One region of the Paenibacillus lutimineralis genome, then DNA from elsewhere that is predicted to be linked to it. Evidence: predicted binding sites of a transcription regulator. Region 1 holds the regulator's gene; the other holds the start of a gene.
What was found. The regulator LexA, encoded in region 1, represses DNA repair genes until DNA is damaged. The targets are predictions, from matches to a motif close to CGAACATATGTTCG.
Positions count from the first base shown of each region.

Region 2: the regulator LexA is predicted to act here: its motif matches at 2,224-2,237, upstream of EI981_RS09505 (DNA polymerase IV).

Region 1 covers NZ_CP034346.1:2,647,068-2,658,593, reverse strand. The annotation lists gene metH (methionine synthase) at 1-1,251, opposite strand, end outside; gene EI981_RS11270 (FixH family protein) at 1,708-2,118, opposite strand; gene EI981_RS11265 (HAD family hydrolase) at 2,159-2,953, opposite strand; gene EI981_RS11260 (hypothetical protein) at 3,018-3,551, opposite strand; gene EI981_RS11255 (DUF896 domain-containing protein) at 3,674-3,847, opposite strand; gene EI981_RS11250 (LysM peptidoglycan-binding domain-containing protein) at 4,097-4,456, opposite strand; gene lexA (transcriptional repressor LexA) at 4,695-5,318, shown strand; gene EI981_RS11240 (DUF2642 domain-containing protein) at 5,592-5,885, shown strand; gene EI981_RS29545 (YjcZ family sporulation protein) at 6,746-6,859, opposite strand; gene EI981_RS29540 (YjcZ family sporulation protein) at 7,292-7,411, opposite strand; gene glnA (type I glutamate--ammonia ligase) at 7,704-9,032, opposite strand; gene EI981_RS11230 (MerR family transcriptional regulator) at 9,051-9,464, opposite strand; gene EI981_RS11225 (methionine gamma-lyase family protein) at 9,559-10,812, opposite strand; gene EI981_RS11220 (AAA family ATPase) at 11,045-11,526, opposite strand, start outside.
Region 2 covers NZ_CP034346.1:2,283,088-2,290,132, forward strand. The annotation lists gene EI981_RS09495 (helix-turn-helix domain-containing protein) at 47-388, shown strand; gene EI981_RS09500 (YhjD family protein) at 448-921, opposite strand; gene EI981_RS09505 (DNA polymerase IV) at 918-2,171, opposite strand; gene EI981_RS09510 (hypothetical protein) at 2,845-3,549, shown strand; gene EI981_RS09515 (RES domain-containing protein) at 3,816-5,060, shown strand; gene EI981_RS09520 (restriction endonuclease) at 5,362-6,414, shown strand; gene EI981_RS09525 (IS110 family transposase) at 6,862-7,045, opposite strand, start outside.

The DNA.
Region 1 (11,526 bases):
CAGCACCTCGGGATCCGTCGTATCGATCATCAGCGGTACCTTCACCTTCTTGGCTACAAGCTCCAAGAATAGCTTCATATCCTGGGCTTCGTCGCGATCCGGGTCCTGTACACAGACGTCAATCACCTGAGCTCCATTCTTCACTTGAGCACGGGCAATCTCCGACGCCTCCTCATATTTCCCCTCTACAATAAGGCGCTTGAACTTGCGTGATCCAAGTACGTTCGTTCTCTCACCAATCATATATGGACGGTTGTCCGCTTCAACATAGACTGGATCGATACCGGATAATGCCGGCGGATGCTCGCCGCTAATCGTTCTCGGTTCGAAGTGGCTCATCTTATCGGCCATTGCAGCAATATGAGCAGGTGTCGTCCCACAGCAGCCACCTGCGATATTCAGCCAGCCTTGCTCAGCGAAGCCTGCCAGCTTCTGGGCCAGCGAATCCGGCGATTCGTGATAATTACCATTCTCATCAGGCAGTCCGGCATTTGGATAGCAGCTTATAGCTGTTCTGGCCATATCGGACAAGGTTCTGATATGATCACGCATGAATTCCGGTCCGGTAGCACAGTTGAGTCCAATCGAGATCGGCTTCAAATGCTCCAGCGAGATATAGAATGCTTCGATATTCTGTCCAGCCAGTGTCGTTCCCATCGGCTCGATGGTACCGGATATCATGAGAGGCAGTCTTATTCCGGACTTCTCATAAGCTCGGGTAATTCCGATACTCCCCGCCTTCACATTTAGCGTATCCTGCGATGTCTCAAGTAGCATTGCATCGACACCGGCCTCGATTAATGCCAGCACTTGTTCCTCATAGCTGTCTATAAGCTCGTCAAAAGTGACTCCACCTGTAACCGATAATGTCTTCGTCGTGGGGCCAAGAGCACCAACGACGTAGCGCGGATGTTCCGGTGTGCTATATTTATCAGCCGCAGCAATCGCCAGACGCGCAGCTGCCAAGTTAATCTCACGCGTTTGGTCTTGCAGCCCGTATTCAGCAAGCACTATAGAAGTAGCACCGAATGTATTCGTCTCGATTAGATCGGCTCCCGCTTCCAAGTATTGCTCATGAATGTTCTGAATCACATCCGGACGGGTGAGCACAAGCATTTCATTACAACCGTCCAGGTCTTCCCCGCCGAAATCGGCAGGAGACAGGTTCTTCTGCTGAATCATGGTGCCCATGGCCCCATCGAGGATTAATATTCGTTCTTTCATTCTGGACTCTAGACTTGGTTTACTCATGTTCAATCCCTCCCGCAAAACGTTAAGTTTTAGTGTATCAGAAGTCAGCCATTAAGAAAAGGTGCAATTACAAATCGGAAAGTACGCGCCATGACTGACCTTATCGCTGAATTTCAAGCGTCGATCCAAACGCGGCTATCACATAACCGGATGTATTTAACTCGATTAAGAATCAATTAATGAACAGGTAATCGCATCAGGGTAATGAGAATTAAAAACACGAATAAATTTTACCAGTGGATTGATAAATGTTCGTATTTATATCCACCTTGATTGAATGAGTAAAAAGCCGTCTCTACACTTCGTTCTGTCGAGCAGAACTAACGACTGAGCTTCTATTCCGCATGAAGTTCTGGACTTCGCAGTGACAAATATGCACATCAGAGGAGGACATAAAAAAAACTGCCCTTCGTAATGAAGAGCAGTTCTCTTGACATAACATTTGCATCCTAAGCCTTACTCAAGAACTGTAAATTTCTCTGATGGCATCGAATGCTGATCTCTGGCCGTAACATGGGAGATGACTTGATAGTTGCCCGCCTCTTTAAAGGTCTTCTCTAGTACGTAGGTTCCCTCTCCAGCACTCTTGACAGTTACCTTACTATGCTGATCCTCGGTATCCCCGTCCTTCCAGATCTCAAACATGACCTCTTTGGCGTCATCCACCGTCTCCCCTTGTTGCGTTACCTTGGCCTCAAAACGAACCTTCTCGCCTGCTTGAATCTCAGTCGGATTCACTTGAAGCCTCACCTGAATAGGTTCCATAGCCATGTTGTCTGTATGATTGCCGGATTTCTTATCTCCGCAACCACTAATCACGATGAGAACAAGTGCGAATAACAGAACACTCCAGCCTCTTCTTCGCATGCTATCTTCCTTTCTTCATGAATCATAACGGTGAGATCTATTAAGCTAATTCCGCAATAATCTGGTGCAATTGGGACAGATGAGAAATTTCATAATCCGGGACGATCTCATCATTTCGGGTCTTCTCATCCCGATTGATCCATACGGCATTAATGCCAACACTAAGCGCTCCGCGAATATCGGTCGTAAGCTTGTCCCCAACCATTAAGGTCTCTTCGGGCTCTGTTCCTAATTGCTCAAGCGCATGCTTGAAGATCGTGGAATCCGGTTTGCCTTTGCCGAAGCTGCCGGAGATAATGACCTTATCGAAGTAACCAGATAGCTCTGGCACTCCATCCAGCTTCTCTTGTTGCAGGGCAGGGCAGCCATTCGTTAGTAGAAGCAGCTTAACCTTCCCCTTCAACTCCTGCAGAATTTGGAATGTCTCTTCATATACATACGCACGTTCCCGGCGTTCTGCAGCAAAACCTTCTGCAAGCTCGGCGGCCAATTCATCGTTAGCAATACCGAGGGCAAGCAAGCCGCGGCGCCAAGACTCCTTACGGTAGATCGGTGCCAGTTCTTCAAGCTGACGGAATTCCGGCTGTTCCCCAGCTGAGAAGTTAGCCCATAGCCCTTCAAATGGATTTATCCCGATCATTTTCGTAAAAGAAAATGTCTCATAGGATTCATACAATTCCCTAGCTTCTCTGCGGACAGCCGCTTCCAGTTCTATCGAGTTGCAGCCCGTTACTGCTTCAGCCTTGCGACATGTCTCCTCGAAAGCCTCTTTTACGCTCCGATCATCCCAGAGCAATGTATCATCCAAATCAAAGCATACCGCTTTTATGGTCACTTCGACCACTCCTCCCTCTCCCATGCCAAATTACATCATTTGCTATGCGCTCTCTCGAAGTTTCCTACTCTCTCTCAAAGGTAACATGATGAGTGTGTGCGAACTGCTCCAGACGGTCTCCCATAGCTGCCGTATCAAACTGATTCCGAGTACGATAGAATACCCAATTCGCATCCTTAATCTTAGGCACGATCATGATTTTCTTGCGGCTGACTTTGATTTTGCTAATGTTGCCTGCTTCCAGAATTCGGTCGCGGTTATATTTGGTTGTATATATCCAATTCTTGTTAATGCGTAGATAGGGTCTTCTCATGTACAAGGTGAAGGCCAGCAGTAAGTACAGCCCGATCGTCAGCCAATAAAGCCAGGTACTCATATCCGCTGAATTACCGATCATTCCAACGGTTGAATACAATAAGGCAATAAACACTAACACTCCCGGCAGGATGATATTGCGCCCCCGGAAAATATCCCCCTCCCCTCTTGCACCAAGCGATTTCCGTGGGTTGGATGCCGTGCCTGTCGTGATCGTAGGCCCTTTCCCTTTTTGGTTCAGTCTTTTTTGATTGCGTTCTACTTTTCTGTCAAATGAACCCATATTCTGTCCTCCTCATATTAATAGCGCTATCAACATTATAAGCCTACGAAATGTCCAGCCAATCAAGCCCGACACTTGTTCGTAAGCAGCATGTTATGTATAGCCAGGCCCAAAGGGCCGGCTTACTCATCGACGATTTCGATTTGTTCTAATCTTTGACGGAAATTCGCCCGGAAATTCTCGAGATATCTCTCGCGCAGCTTAGCTCTCTCCAGAATCTCTTCTTCGGTTAACCCATCAGATTTATGTTTACGGGCCAATTCATTGATCCGTGCAACAACAGATTCTATATCCATAATTCCCTCCCCAAGTCGTTAGTCTTTTATTACAGCTCTCATCCTCATATTATAGAAGAGATTCAGATTCAAGCCGTATTTACCGCTCATGCAAAGCAGTAATTATTCATACTCTGACATGAGAAAAAGAGCTTGTCAAGGCAGTGCCGCCTTTAGTGCAAGCTCTCTTCATTATATAGTAATTTCTCTTCATCGTAAAACGGTATCGACATTCATTCCGTGGACCTACTAGAACGAACTTACAACTGATTAGTTAGGGAGAACCAGCACTTCCCCAGCTTGTATCGAACTCAAATGCTTTCCATTAGCACGCTTGATTGTATCTATATATTTTCTAATGTCTTTGCCCTGGGGTTTATGCTCAGAAGCAATCTCCCATAACGTATCACCCGGCATAACAATAACTGTCTCCAACGGTTTCTTATTAGCGTTATCAGTCGATGAGGCAAAAGCCGAGACCACTCCTGTACAGGTTAACAATAGTAGTACAAGCACCAACATCGTTCTCTTAGCTGTTCTAGAAAGATGGGCGCTCCGTCTCCCTGGCAATATAGAAGTTTTCTGAACTGGCTCCGTATAAATACTCTTATAAGTGCTATATTTAAGCATTTTCCTCACTCCAAACAAGTGTTCTTATTGCTGAAAATAATATAACACGAACACTTGTTTGATTCAATACTTTTTTCGAACATTCGTTCTCTATTTTTTTCACATCATTCGACGGCATCTATTCGGTATATATGTATGAAATGGGATCAAAAACGTATAAAGTTAGAACTTATGTTTGTACGAACGGTAGTTCTATGTTATAATTTTTCCAAACGTTACTAACTGGAGTTGATTGGTTATGTCTAAGGTGTCCAGCCGCCAGCAAGCAATCTTGGAATTTATTCGCAGCGAAGTACGAACGAAAGGATATCCACCCTCCGTCCGTGAAATTGGAGAAGCCGTTGGACTAGCCTCCAGCTCTACGGTACACGGACATCTGGATCGTCTGGAGAAGAAGGGATTCATTCGACGCGACCCTACCAAACCGAGAGCTATTGAGCTGCTTGGCGAGGAATCCGAAAGCGCCGGCCTGTTCGCCCATTCGGTAGCACGCGTTCCTGTCGTCGGTAAAGTAACAGCAGGCGTGCCGATCACGGCAACCGAGAATATAGAGGATTACTTTCCGTTGCCTAATCATTATGCGAACGATGGCGAGATTTTCATGTTGTCCGTTGTCGGCAACAGCATGATTGAAGCCGGAATCCATAATGGCGATTATGTTATCGTAAGACAACAGCAGACCGCGAACAACGGCGATATCGTCGTAGCAATGACTGAGGAAGATGAAGCCACGGTCAAGACCTTCTACAAAGAGAAGGATCATATCCGCCTTCAGCCGGAGAATCCAACCATGGAGCCCCTTCGCTTGAAGCACGTAAGCATCCTCGGCAAAGTCATCGGCCTCTTCCGGGATTTTCATTAATCTTGATTTTATACAATGGACTGCGTCTGTTCGGACGAATCCTACATAAGTTGCAGCAATCGATTATTGACGATTTAATGCTACAACGATGGATTAAAGGCATCCCTGCTGGGATGCCTTTTAAGTTGTAATTATTTTGTTATCTCCTCTTGTTCTCAAAGTCCGTATTTGACTTGTCTAATGAATTTTAATTTTAAACTCTAGGCATCCGCCCAGTTTGTTTTATAGGCTAATGCATAGAATGTCGTATACAATTTACTGGGAGGTAATTTTTTGAACAGTTATCCAATGATGTATCAAATGCCCACCATGACTAGTATGTCAAATATGCCTAATATGCCACATAAGCATCACATGCCTCAATCTATCATTGTTCATCCTGTTGATCAATGCGTTGTTGAATGTTTAATGTCCCTTAAAGGTAAAGTTGTCATTCTGGAAACTACTCGCGGCAGACTCGACGGATGTATCATCGATGTAAAACAAGACCATGTCGTACTTGAAGAAAGACATATGAAGTTTATTGTTCGCATTTGCGAAATTGTCTGGATCATGCCGGAATATTAGATAAAAGAGGGGCTAGTCGCCCCCTCTATCCAGACCTTCAAGCATACGTATATAGACTAGTCGCTTTCAAAAGGTTAATGAAAATCCAAATAACGAGATAGTAAAATTCTCCGTCCTTAGGCTTCCCAGTGGGAAGTTCTAAGGTCATTTTATGTTCCGAGCAGGTTTATAGTGTTTTTTATAGAGATACTAGTTTCTAACGCACTTGACCATTATGTTTATTATGCTATCGTATTCACTGTAAGACACTGGAAATATCGTGATATCAATACGGGGGGTTCCGTGAGAAGAAAAACGATTATTGGGTTCGTTATTCCGATGCTGATTGCTATTATGGGAAGTTCCTCCCCGGAGATTCTTATAAGAAATGAGTATTCAATATACGAGAATGGGGATTGAAATGTGGAATTCTTAGTTTTTGCTTCCAGCTTAACTGCACTGATTTTTTCGATAGTCGCTTTTGTTCGTACAATAAAGCGTAAGTAAATTGAATATTAGCACCCTTAGGTGGTTCAATATTCACGACTATAGTAGATAAGCACACAACTTTATTAATTAGGTAAATATCCGTTACCTCTCCTCCTATTATTTGCATACTTTGTTACATAGATATTAAGAGAAGAGATAGGGACCTTGAAAATATTGAAGCACTTCGTAAACATCTGACAGCCATTCTAAAATGTAATGATGACAGCAAGATAAGAAAATCTCTACCTAAACGAATCTAAGATGATCTTTCTATTAATAATAAGTTCCGCCAGCATCAAGCCAGCGGAGCCTTTTAACGACATCATCGGATTGAGCTACGGTGTTTCAGCTTTTATCGGAAACACCGTAGCCATGTAACTAAGATTAATTAGTTAAAATACAAAAGCTCTTGTAATGATAACAAGCAGAATGAAGAGCACTAAAATTGCTGCTGTTGATGTAAACAGTCCCCCGCCACAACCTACACCGCCAACTACATCGCTCATGTGTGCAACCTCCTTGTTTTTAAAGTACACATCATCCTATTCAAATTTTGATTAACAGTTTGGACATATCTACCTATCCTATAGTCTAATTATCAAAATACTTGTACAACTTTGGGAACATAACAGTAGTTATCGTCTATATAAAAGTAAAATGACTATTGATTGGCTTACCTGTATTGAGCAGACCGTTCGAGATTACATTAACTACTATAACTCGATCTGATCTAACGACTAAATAACCAGTCGCCGATAGAATATCGACGACTGGTTATTTAAACTTGCAAGGAGTTTTAATCCCTGTCCCACAAACGGGGGGCAGTCCCCATTAAACTAGTTGGCTTTTTAAATACTGCTGTTTTCGGCTTGTGCTACGGTGTTTCCACGAACGTTACCACACCCCAGTTTTTGATATTACTCGAGGTTCGTCACTAATTAAAATGTTCTTAAGATAATAACAAGGAGTATATAGAGAACCAAAATTACAGTAGTTGAAGTCCCAATTGCTCCTCCGAATCCAGGACCGCAACAACCTACACCACCAATTTCACCCATTTAAATACCTCCTCTGTTATATGGTACAGTGCATTCTATTCAAATGCCCGTTACAAAGATTAGGCATACATCACTATACGTGGCCTATTTATTAGATTCTTGTACACTCGTTATATCCTCTGTCTGGTTGTTTCGGGTTCGAAATAATACCTAGGGCAGCCAATACATAGCTGCGCATCTTTTCTCATAAATTTGGGGCATTTGTCGGCAATTAGTAGAAACTGCTTTATTCATTGTTATTTACCCAACAATAAAAAACCCCCACGCCTTACGGCGCAAGGGATTCCTCGAATTAATACAAAGTCATATATTGGTCACGTTCCCATTGGTGGACTTGCATTCTAAACATATCCCATTCGATGGCTTTCAACTCATAGAAGTGGGTCATAGCATGATCGCCGAGAGCATCAGCCATGATATCACTGCGCACTAATTCACCGATCGCTTCCTTCAAGTCTACTGGCAAGCTTGGAATACCTTCTTCGATACGCTCTTCGTCAGACATCACGTAGATGTTACGATCAACGGGTTGAACGAGCGGCAGCTTTCTCTTGATGCCATCAAGACCTGCCTTGAGCATTACTGCAAGTGCAAGGTATGGGTTAGCAGCCGGGTCAGGGTTACGGACCTCAACGCGAGTACTAATCCCGCGGGAAGCTGGAATACGAATCATCGGGCTACGGTTACTGGAAGACCAAGCTACATAGCATGGCGCTTCATAACCAGGCACGAGACGTTTATAAGAGTTCACAGTTGGGTTGGTTACAGCGGCGAAGGCGCGCGCATGGGTCAAAATACCGGCCATGTAGTGGCGAGCGTCTTGGCTCAGGCCAAGCTCATCCTTCTCATCATAGAAAGCATTTGTCTTACCCTTGAACAGGGATTGATGACAGTGCATTCCGGAACCACTCACGCCATACAATGGCTTCGGCATAAATGTAGCATGCAAGCCATGCTGACGAGCGATCGTCTTAACAACCAATTTGAAGGTTTGAATTTGGTCAGCCGCTTTAATTGCCTTCGCATATTTGAAGTCAATTTCGTGTTGGCCCGGAGCTACCTCATGGTGGGAAGCTTCGATTTCAAAGCCCATTTCTTCAAGTGTTAGCACGATCTCACGGCGGCAGTTCTCACCAAGGTCCGTCGGTGCAAGGTCGAAATAACCACCTTGGTCATTCAACTCCATAGTAGGGTTGCCCTTCTCATCCGTCTTGAACAGGAAGAATTCTGGTTCAGGTCCGACATTCATCGAAGTATAGCCCATCTCTTCGGCTTCCTTCAGGACGCGCTTCAGGATATTACGCGGGTCACCAGCGAATGGTGTGCCATCAGGCATGTACACATCACAGATTAAGCGGGCAATACGATCCTCTCTAACCCAAGGAAAGATAACCCAAGTTTCCAAATCCGGAACCAGATACATGTCAGATTCTTCGATCCGCACATAGCCTTCAATAGATGAACCGTCGAACATCATCTTGTTGTCCAACGCTTTCTCCAACTGGCTTACCGGAATTTCTACGTTCTTAATCGTTCCGAGCAGATCTGTAAATTGCAGACGGATAAAGCGGACATTCTCTTCTTTGGCGATTCGCAGAATATCTTCCTTGGTGTAACTCACGCTAACATCTCCCAACAGTTATTTTAATTTAAAGTAGCGGGATAATTCCCCCTGGATTAATGAAACCTGACCAGGACGTTGCTTCGTGAACAATTCCTGCTTCAGCATACGATAGAGCTCAGAAGTCGGTATTTCCTTGCGTTTTTCTTCAGTGTCCCGCGTCATTACAGTTGCTTCTTCAGATTCGCCATTAGCCGGAGCAATCACCTGCTTAATACCAGCAATATTAACTCCCTTATCAATCAAGGCTTTAATCTCGAGCAGACGTTCCACATCATTAAAGGAAAACAGACGTTGGTTCCCGGATGTGCGCGCGGGTACAATCAACTCATGCTGTTCGTAATAACGAATTTGCCGAGCTGTTAAATCCGTAAGCTTCATCACGATACCAATCGGAAACAAGGCCATATTTCTGCGAATTTCGTCACTCATCGCTCTCAACCTTCCAGTTTAATTATCATAAAATAATGATATGTAAGTTATTCTGACATGTCAATAGTGATGTCAGGTTTACTTACAAGAAAATTTATAGTAGATGACGATCCTTCATCGTCTGCAATGCGGTCAACAGACCGAACTTAACGTGGGAGTAGGTAAGTCCGCCCTGCATATAAGCAATATAAGGTTCACGAATCGGCGCATCCGCGGATAGCTCGAGACTTCCCCCTTGAATAAAGGTTCCTGCTGCCATAATGACTGGATGCTCATACCCCGGCATATCCCATGGCTCAGGTACAACATGCCCGTCTACTGCTGCTGCACGCTGAATGCCTTGAACAAAAGCAATTAAATGCTCCGAGCTGCTGAAGGAGATCGCTTGGATCAGATCTGTCCGCTTATCATTCCAGCGCGGCTTGCTATCAAAGCCAACTCTCTCGAATAGGGCTGCAGCCAGAATACTTCCCTTGACGGCTTGTCCTACGATCGTTGGAGCCAAGAACAACCCCTGGTAAATCCCCCGAGTCGTACCCAGCATCGCACCGACTTCTCCACCGATACCCGGCGCAGTCAGGCGATTCGCTGCCAGCTCCACAAGCTCAGCTCGTCCGCAAATATATCCGCCGGTCTCGGCCAGCCCTCCGCCAGGATTTTTTATTAGAGAGCCTGCAATCAGATCGGCCCCTACTTCTGTCGGCTCCTGCTCCTCAGTAAATTCCCCATAGCAATTATCGACAAAAACGATGCAGTTCGGGGACAATGACTTCACACGCTTCACCATCTCACCAATTTGCTCTACGGTGAACGAATCTCTCCAATCATATCCGCGCGAACGCTGGATACCGATCACCTTCGTCTGGGGTGTTAGTTTATCGGCCACCGTACCCCAGTCGACCGTTCCGTCAGCCAGCAATGCCACATCATCATACGTGATTCCAAAATCCTGTAAAGAACCCGTTCCATCACCAGGCTTGCCGATCACCTTATGTAGCGTATCATATGGCTTGCCAGTTATATAGAGCAGCTCATCTCCCGGACGCAGCACGCCAAAAAGCGCTGTAGAGATTGTATGCGTACCGGAAGCAAAATGCGGGCGCACCAGCGCCGCCTCTGCGCCGAACACATCTGCGTAGACGAGGTCCAGTACTTCACGCCCTCGGTCATTATAAGCATAGCCGGTCGAACCTGCGAAATGAAAATCACTCACATGATGCTTCTGAAAAGCTTCAATCACTTTGAACTGATTCCTGTCCACAATACGATCGATTACACGGAACTGCTGTTCAGCTTGACGCTCTGCCTCTTCCATCCTAGTTACTATGTCTTCTGAAAATACCGCCATCCCACTTTTCTCTCCCTTATTCCCTTACAATCTCGCTGTAAATAATTTGAAAAGTTGAACCTGATGATGCAGTCGGTAGACCGCTCCAACATGAATGCAGAAACGGTCGCTCACTGCGTTAACCATAGGTTCAACTTCTTCTCTGCTTAACACTGGAAATACCTAAACTTCTATTTTAAAACGACTTCCTCGGTATAAAGATTGCAGCTTGCACGAATGAACACTCAGCCAATTACTTATCAAGCTTCAAGTCCTCGGTACGAATCGTCATTAACTCCAATTTACCGGGCGAACCACCGCTATATTGATTCAGAATACGCACAGCCTGATGGCGAATCGAACGCTCAATGACATTACGGACATGTCTGGCATTGCTGAACACATGCTCGCCTTCCATCTTCTCACGCAGCAGATGCTGCTTCAATTTGACAATCGCCTGTGGCATCAGAATATAGTCGCGCTCCTTGGCCATTCCTTCCGCGATCTGGATCAACTGATCGATCGTATAGTCTGGAAACTCCATCACAATCGGGAAGCGTGAAGGCAATCCCGGATTGGTGTCCAAGAAGAAATCCATCTCGTCGCAATACCCCGCAAGGATCAAGATGAACTGGTTCTTCGAATCTTCCATTGCTTTTACCAACGTATCGATAGCTTCCTTACCAAAATCCTTCTCACCGCCGCGAGCCAGACTATAGGCTTCGTCCACAAACA
Region 2 (7,045 bases), 370 kb from region 1:
TTAATAATTCGTGTGACTTGCCTACTCTTTAGGAGAGGTGGTCTTTATGGCAGAATTAATCAAACAAATTGGGCAGCAAATCCGTATTCTTCGGAAGAATCGCGGACTTACACAAGAACAATTAGGAGAAATGACGCAACTGCCCCAGTCATATGTTGGAAGTGTGGAGCGTGGAGAAAAGAATATTTCACTGGAGACCCTCGAGAGGTTAATTAATGCTTTAAGAATCAGCCCCGCTGAGGTATTAGGAACAGTGCAACTCTCTGAAAAAGAAAAGATGCTAGACTCGTTGAAAGTGTTGCTTCACAATCGAAGCATAAAGGAAATCGAAATTATCTATAGGCTGTCTAAAGATGTATTAGCTGCATTTGATGCAAAGAAATACTAAAATGACTCTTTAATGAAGTGGTCTATTATAGACCACTTTTAGAACTACAGACCCTTTGTTTAAGGTTTAAACATCTCTGACACATACCTAGAGATTCTTACACTTATTTCAGCTCTTGCAACATCACGCATCATAGCAAACGTATCCTCATACCCTCGGCAGACAAACCTATAATGGACAGCACTGTCCACGCGCTCTTCTTGAAACACTTTTATGTTCCTTACCTTCATTTTCTTTCTTACCACGCTTAAATCTGCATGAATTCGTGCCATTAAGACTTGAGAAGCCTTTATATACAGGCTTTTTAACGAATAAGAAGTAAACCCAATCTCAGTATTGTTTTTATCTACAATCGTAAGTATCATGGGCAGCAGCACATAGTCTCGAACTAATTCAAGATCCTCCTTGGTCGGCAGTTCTGTCTTCACTTTCTCTTGCTGTCCATACCTACGACTCAGGTATTGTTCCCTATGTTCAGGGAGCATCATTCGGCTGGATTCCCAGCGACCGTTGCCTTCTAGCTTCTTACTCATTTGTAGTGTCCTCCTATTTTGACGCTTCGGTCACGTGCCTGGGCTGCCTTAAGTAACGAGGATGCCCGCAGAATCGAGGTCGTTCCAAACTTATGGCGGATCGCATCCGTGACGCGTTCCAGCTTTCTTTCCTTTTCCCTATTGCCGAACAGGGTAAGCTGATATTGGTCATCGGGCACCAGCTTAGATAATGTCACGCCGAGTCTGCGAACAGGGAGCCGGTCCCAATGGGTATAAAATAACGTCTTGGCCGCAGTGAATACTTCCATCGTAATATTCGTCGGATCTGGTACCGCCATCTGGTGAAAAAAGCCTGTCGGCCGATCGAAATCAGTACCTTGTGCCCCTGCTGCGACGACGCTGCCCATATAACCCTTGGCGCGGCTACGTCGGCAAACTTCCTCGCTTAATTCCAGTAGAATGACATCAATTTCCTGAGGCTTGCTGTAATCACGGGGTAGCGTCATTTGATGGCCGATGGCCTTCTGTACGTCATGCGAGCTTGGCTTGACTGGGCTCTGATCAATACCGTTCGCTGTCTGCCAGAATAACTCCGCCTGAATATCGCTGTTGCGACCCATCCGCGCCCGCAGCTTGCGCTTGAATTCTGGCAAGGGGAGACTACCAAGGTCGCCGATCGTCGCGAGTCCCATCCGTTGGAAATGTGCGGTCATCCGTGAGCCAACACCGAACATTTTATTTATTGGCTGCGGCCACAACAGGGTTTCTACATCACTTTTGGGTAACGTGAAAATTCCTGTTTCGTTTTTCTTTGCCCATATATCTGTTGCCATTTTAGCAAGGATCTTTGTTGAGCTTATACCTACTCTAATCCAGACACCTGTATACATCATTACCTTTACTTGGATTCTGCGCGCAATCTCCTCTGGAGAACCAAAGTAAGAGAGGGAACCAGTCACGTCTAAAAACTGTTCATCAATTGAAAAAGGCTCCACCAAATCTGTAAAGGATTCAAATATTTCCGTTATCATGAGTGACACATCAATATAAGTTTGCATATGTGGGCGAATAACTACTACATCAGGACATTTCCCAAGAGCCTCTCCTAATGTCTCAGCAGTTGTTATACCGTATTGCTTAGCAATTGGACATGCTGCAAGGACGATTCCAGATCTCCGTGTCGGGTCACCAGCTACAATGAGTGGCTTATCGCGATATTCTGGGTGCGCTGCTTTTTCGACTGACGCATAAAAAGATTGACAATCTGCTAACATAATAACGGGCTCCACAATGACACCCTCCTCCGGAATGCGAAAGTATGTTCCTGTATTTATTATATACCGAATATATGTTCGTGATTCAAAGGTTAAATTACCCAGTTAAAGTTTATTTTTCGAGTTCTCCTTTTACGTGATTAATGATAAAGGTAATGTTTCATGATTTTGCTCGAGACAAGAACTTAATCTCATTGCCGATTTGTTAAAATAGAGTTAACAAAGCTCAATAGTTACGACATGAATGAATACCTAAAAGTTTTAACAATACACCGACAATACTAACTTCTTCAACCCAAGTGATATTTCAATAACAGTTTTTTTCTAAAAGGGAAGTTTTTTTGTTTATAAATCCCCTTAATAAAAGTATTTTGTCGATCTTGGCTTAAAGAAGTCGCAAAATCGCGGCATTTTTTTAAACGATAAAAGCTCTTGTCTCGAGCTGAGGACAAAAACTTATATCGTTAGCCGAAATGAACAAAGAACCTATATCCTAAGACAATTTAAAGCTCTGAATAATTGATATTGAGTAAGCAATGGCGTTAAGCTAACGGGCAGGATAGCGCAAAAGTTTCGCGAATATCCTACATATGGAATTATTTGAGAAGTTCATGAAAAAGACGTTATCCGAAATACCTGAGAAATCTAAAAAACAAGATAGAGCATAGATTTAATAGGAGGTTAAACGATGAAAGAAGTAATTATAAGGCATGGTGGAGATTATTTGCCAATTGAAGATATTGATTTTTCAATAATAGCTAATGATCTTAGGTCTCTCCTGTTTTATAGAGATGATATATTTCTTGGAATGCAAGCAATGAATATTGGTATTATCGATCCTAATATTACTCAATTTGAGTATAACCTATTAGAAACGTATATTGAGAAAGAGAGAACTCCATCTTTTGAAGCGATGACTGTAGGGGCATTCTCTCAAATGTGGATTTTTGCATTATATGAAGTTCTACGTTTGTGGCGAGACAGAAAGTATGATTTTTCTAAACTGTTCAAAAACGGTGGAATTGAATTAAAACTAAAATCACTTGCTGATAATGAAGATCATATGAATTTAACTTTACATGCTAGAAGGAGACAATTGGAGAAATTTCGAGATGATCAGTTTTTTAGAGATGAAGTTGAATATTGTTGGGTTCAATTAGAACCTGTTTACAAGTTGGTTGAATTATATAGAATGAATATGGCCAAACATGCGGCACCGGGCAAGAGTAATGCTATTCCAATCGCGCCTGGTTACGGGCGAATTAACAGTCTATGTGGCGCATTAGATTATGAGTTGCTTTTAGATAGAGATAGTTATGAATTGCTTAATAGAAGAAATGTTGCAGATAATTTGAGGGAAGCTCTGTTAGTTATTAGAGCTAATAAAAAATAAAATTCAATAGACTAATCGAGAAGTCGAGTACTTCGGATAACACCATATTCACGCATCGGGTCGACGTTGTCGCCCCTCGTTCCGACAAGAAGTTAGAAGTGTATTGAATCCATTGACAGCCTTTGATTGCATTTACAACCCCTGCACTGGAGCCAGCGTTTTTGACATATTTGGTGTAGAATTAGGAAAAGAATTATCTAGGTAATGGTTCTTAACACAGACTCAAAAGCAGCTTAATTATAGACTGGAAAAAGGGGAATAAAGGTATGTACATAAATCTTAATTGCAACACATGCTTTAGGGGAGATCAAAAAAATAGATTACTAAAAGAAGCAGTAATGGAAACTGAATCACATTTTTTAGATTCTTATTTCGATCAAGCTAGTGAGGATGATGAATTAAAGTGTAAGTGTCAAAAAGATATTGCTCAAAATGCATATTACATATCTGATGATAATTTTTCCGATATTTGTATAAGAATTTTGTCTGAAAGTATTTCGAATAAGATTCACTATTGTTTTAATTGTGAAGGAGCTTTTATTGATCAAGTAATTAAAGATGATTCTGAATATAAAGGAATGTATGAGCTAAGCGATAACGATATACAAAATCTCACCTCATTAGGTCAACCAGTGGATAATTTAATATATTATCAACTTGAAACTAAAACGAAAGAAAGCTTATTGTTAATGTTAAAATGTCAGAATTGTGGATTTGGTTATAATAGATATGACCCGTCAACAGATAGAACCAGATCCGAATATAAGTTTTTTAGAGAAGACGTTGTCTATTCTGAAACAGACATTCAGCAATTTTATGAAATTATTAAATATTTAAAAATTCGAGACTTCGCATCCGATTATGGTGTGAAAATTAACATAGAAGATTTAACAGAGTTTGGAAGTTATTTAAGGGCTAATCATATGCTTGGTTATTTTCATAACGTAGGCCAAACAATCTTTAAATTACTAAAAACACATTACGATAAAGAACATTATGAAGTATTAAAACCCGGCACCATTGTTCTCAGAGGTAGAACTGTCCCAAAAAACAGTACAGATTATGGAATAGAGCAGATGTGGAACCCCCCTCAATCATGGGCGAGTCACGGGCGTTTTAATCCTGTTGGAAGCTCAGTATTGTATTGTTGTGATAATATCGACTCAATACCTTATGAAATTAATCCTACTGCAAAACAAGATATCTGTATTGCTCACGTTTATATCCGAAGACCATTGATAATGCTCAATATTGATAGGTTATTTTACAAATTTAATGATTTGGTTCGAGAAAGTTCAAATACTGATGGGATTTACAATTCCGATTATGCTTTAACCAATTATATTTCTGAATGTTGCAAGGAAATAGGATATCACGGTATTTCTTATAAAGGGGTAAGAGGTGAAGATTATACCAACTACGCTATTCTAAATTTCACAAGCACCGAGGATATGAGTATTACTCACGTTAAAAGAATGAAAATAAACATTAAATATGAAGTTGAAATTTAGAATATTATTAAGAATTTTCTTCAGACTGCTGTCAGGGGGACGAAAACTTGGTACCATTGAAAGTCGCTATTTTAGCGGCTTTTTTGCTTTATCGGTGCAAGTTCTGGTTGTCAAAAGAAAATAAAGTACTAGACTGAAAAAGAAAGTGTTAGACTGGAAAAATAAAGTTGTAGACTAGATTGCTTCTTAAGACCTTAAGCGCTACGCAGCCCATACAAAAGGTAAAGATGATAGAGAATATGGGATTTTAAAAATATTTATATAGTACTATAGGGCTTATTACAAGAAATAGGGTGAAAAAATGGCTTTGTTTGAGAATATGGGCGGTTTGGAGTTTGAAAAGTTAATCTATAACCTATTTGTTAAACTTGGATTTAGAGCACAAATCACTAAAGCAAGTGGCGATGGCGGGATCGACATTATAGCGAACTATGAAGGTTTATTGTTTAAGGGTAAATATTTGATTCAATGTAAGAGGTGGAAAGGGAAAGTAGGCGAACCTGAATTAAGGGATTTATACGGTACTGTTATATCGGAAAATGCATTAAAGGGCATCCTGGTTACTACAAGTTCTTTTACGAGGCAAGCAGAAGAATTTAGTAGAGGTAAAAATCTTGAGTTAATCGATGAGGTTAAATTAAAGGAACTGCTTTATGCTTCTGAAATGAGCAGTTCAATTGACAATAATATAATAATTAGTGCTGAGACAAACGGATTCTTACAATCCCCCTTATTTGATTCGGAAAAGTATGTTCTCTTAACGGATCGAATAAACGATGACCCATCAATGGAGATGCCACATACTGCCTTAATCAATCTGCTTCTGGCCAGTGTACTAGCTTTCGGCGCAGATGCCCGTACTAATGGAATAATCAATGAAGCAATTTCTAGGATAAACGCACATCGTGAAATATTCGCTACAGGAAAAACAAGGATAATGAAGGAAAAGCGTGTTGAGTCATATTTTAACTTAGCATTAATGGAACTAGCTAACGGGAACTATGGGAAATCATACGAATATCTGTTAAAAAGCGAGGGACAATTGTTTAAAATTTTACGCTGTCATATTGCAATAGCGTATATTCTAGGTTTTCACAATGAATTTGAAATTTTGATGAAACAAGCTATAAGAGGGATTATATTAAAAAACGGAAGTAGGTTATCTAGTCCTCCTCTTACAGACGTTTGCACTAAGATAATTAATGATGAAATGAAAATGTATGATTTTGAGATAGAATATCCAGGTTCGAATTTAATTAGTATTAGAGACTTTCTTAATATGTTTAAAATTCCAACTGAAACAAAGGAAAAACACAGAGCTTATGTGAAGAGTTTCGGGAAAATTAATGAATAGAAAAAAGCGAATGTCTTATGAAGGCAGTCGCTTTTTGTTCCAAATACAGGTTATACTACATCTAATTTGAAAAGTACTATACTTGGCATTTAATTATTTAACCGTTCGCAGCACGTTACCAAGAAAGGTAAGTATGCTGGCTCCACGATAGACACTCGGCGACGGGCACCAGCTACACGACGAAGCTAAGCTCAGTCTAACACTTTATTTTCTGTCTCAAGTCTCAAGGACGTCTCTTTAGGTGAGTTAGTCTAAAACATATTATTCAAAAGCTGACGATATTCCAAGTCGAAAATCGTGTCAAATCAAACTATGCCAGTCTAATGTAGTGTAGTGCTTATAAAAATTTAATTAGCCCATCACCGTAATTTGGAAGCTCCTTAATTTCCAATTTGCAGGGTAATGGGCTATTTATGTTCTATTTAAGGCAGTGTAAGACACTGTCGTTTATAAGACATCATCGTCAGCTAACTCATCTGCCTGACGTTCGTAATCTTCTAAATTAGATGGGATCTTTAATTTCACTTTATCGCCATCAAGGATTACTCCCATTTTTCTCGCGTGTTTGAACGGATCATACGGTTCCTTGTTTTTAAGGCAGGAGTATAAAACTTGAGCTATCTTACCGCAT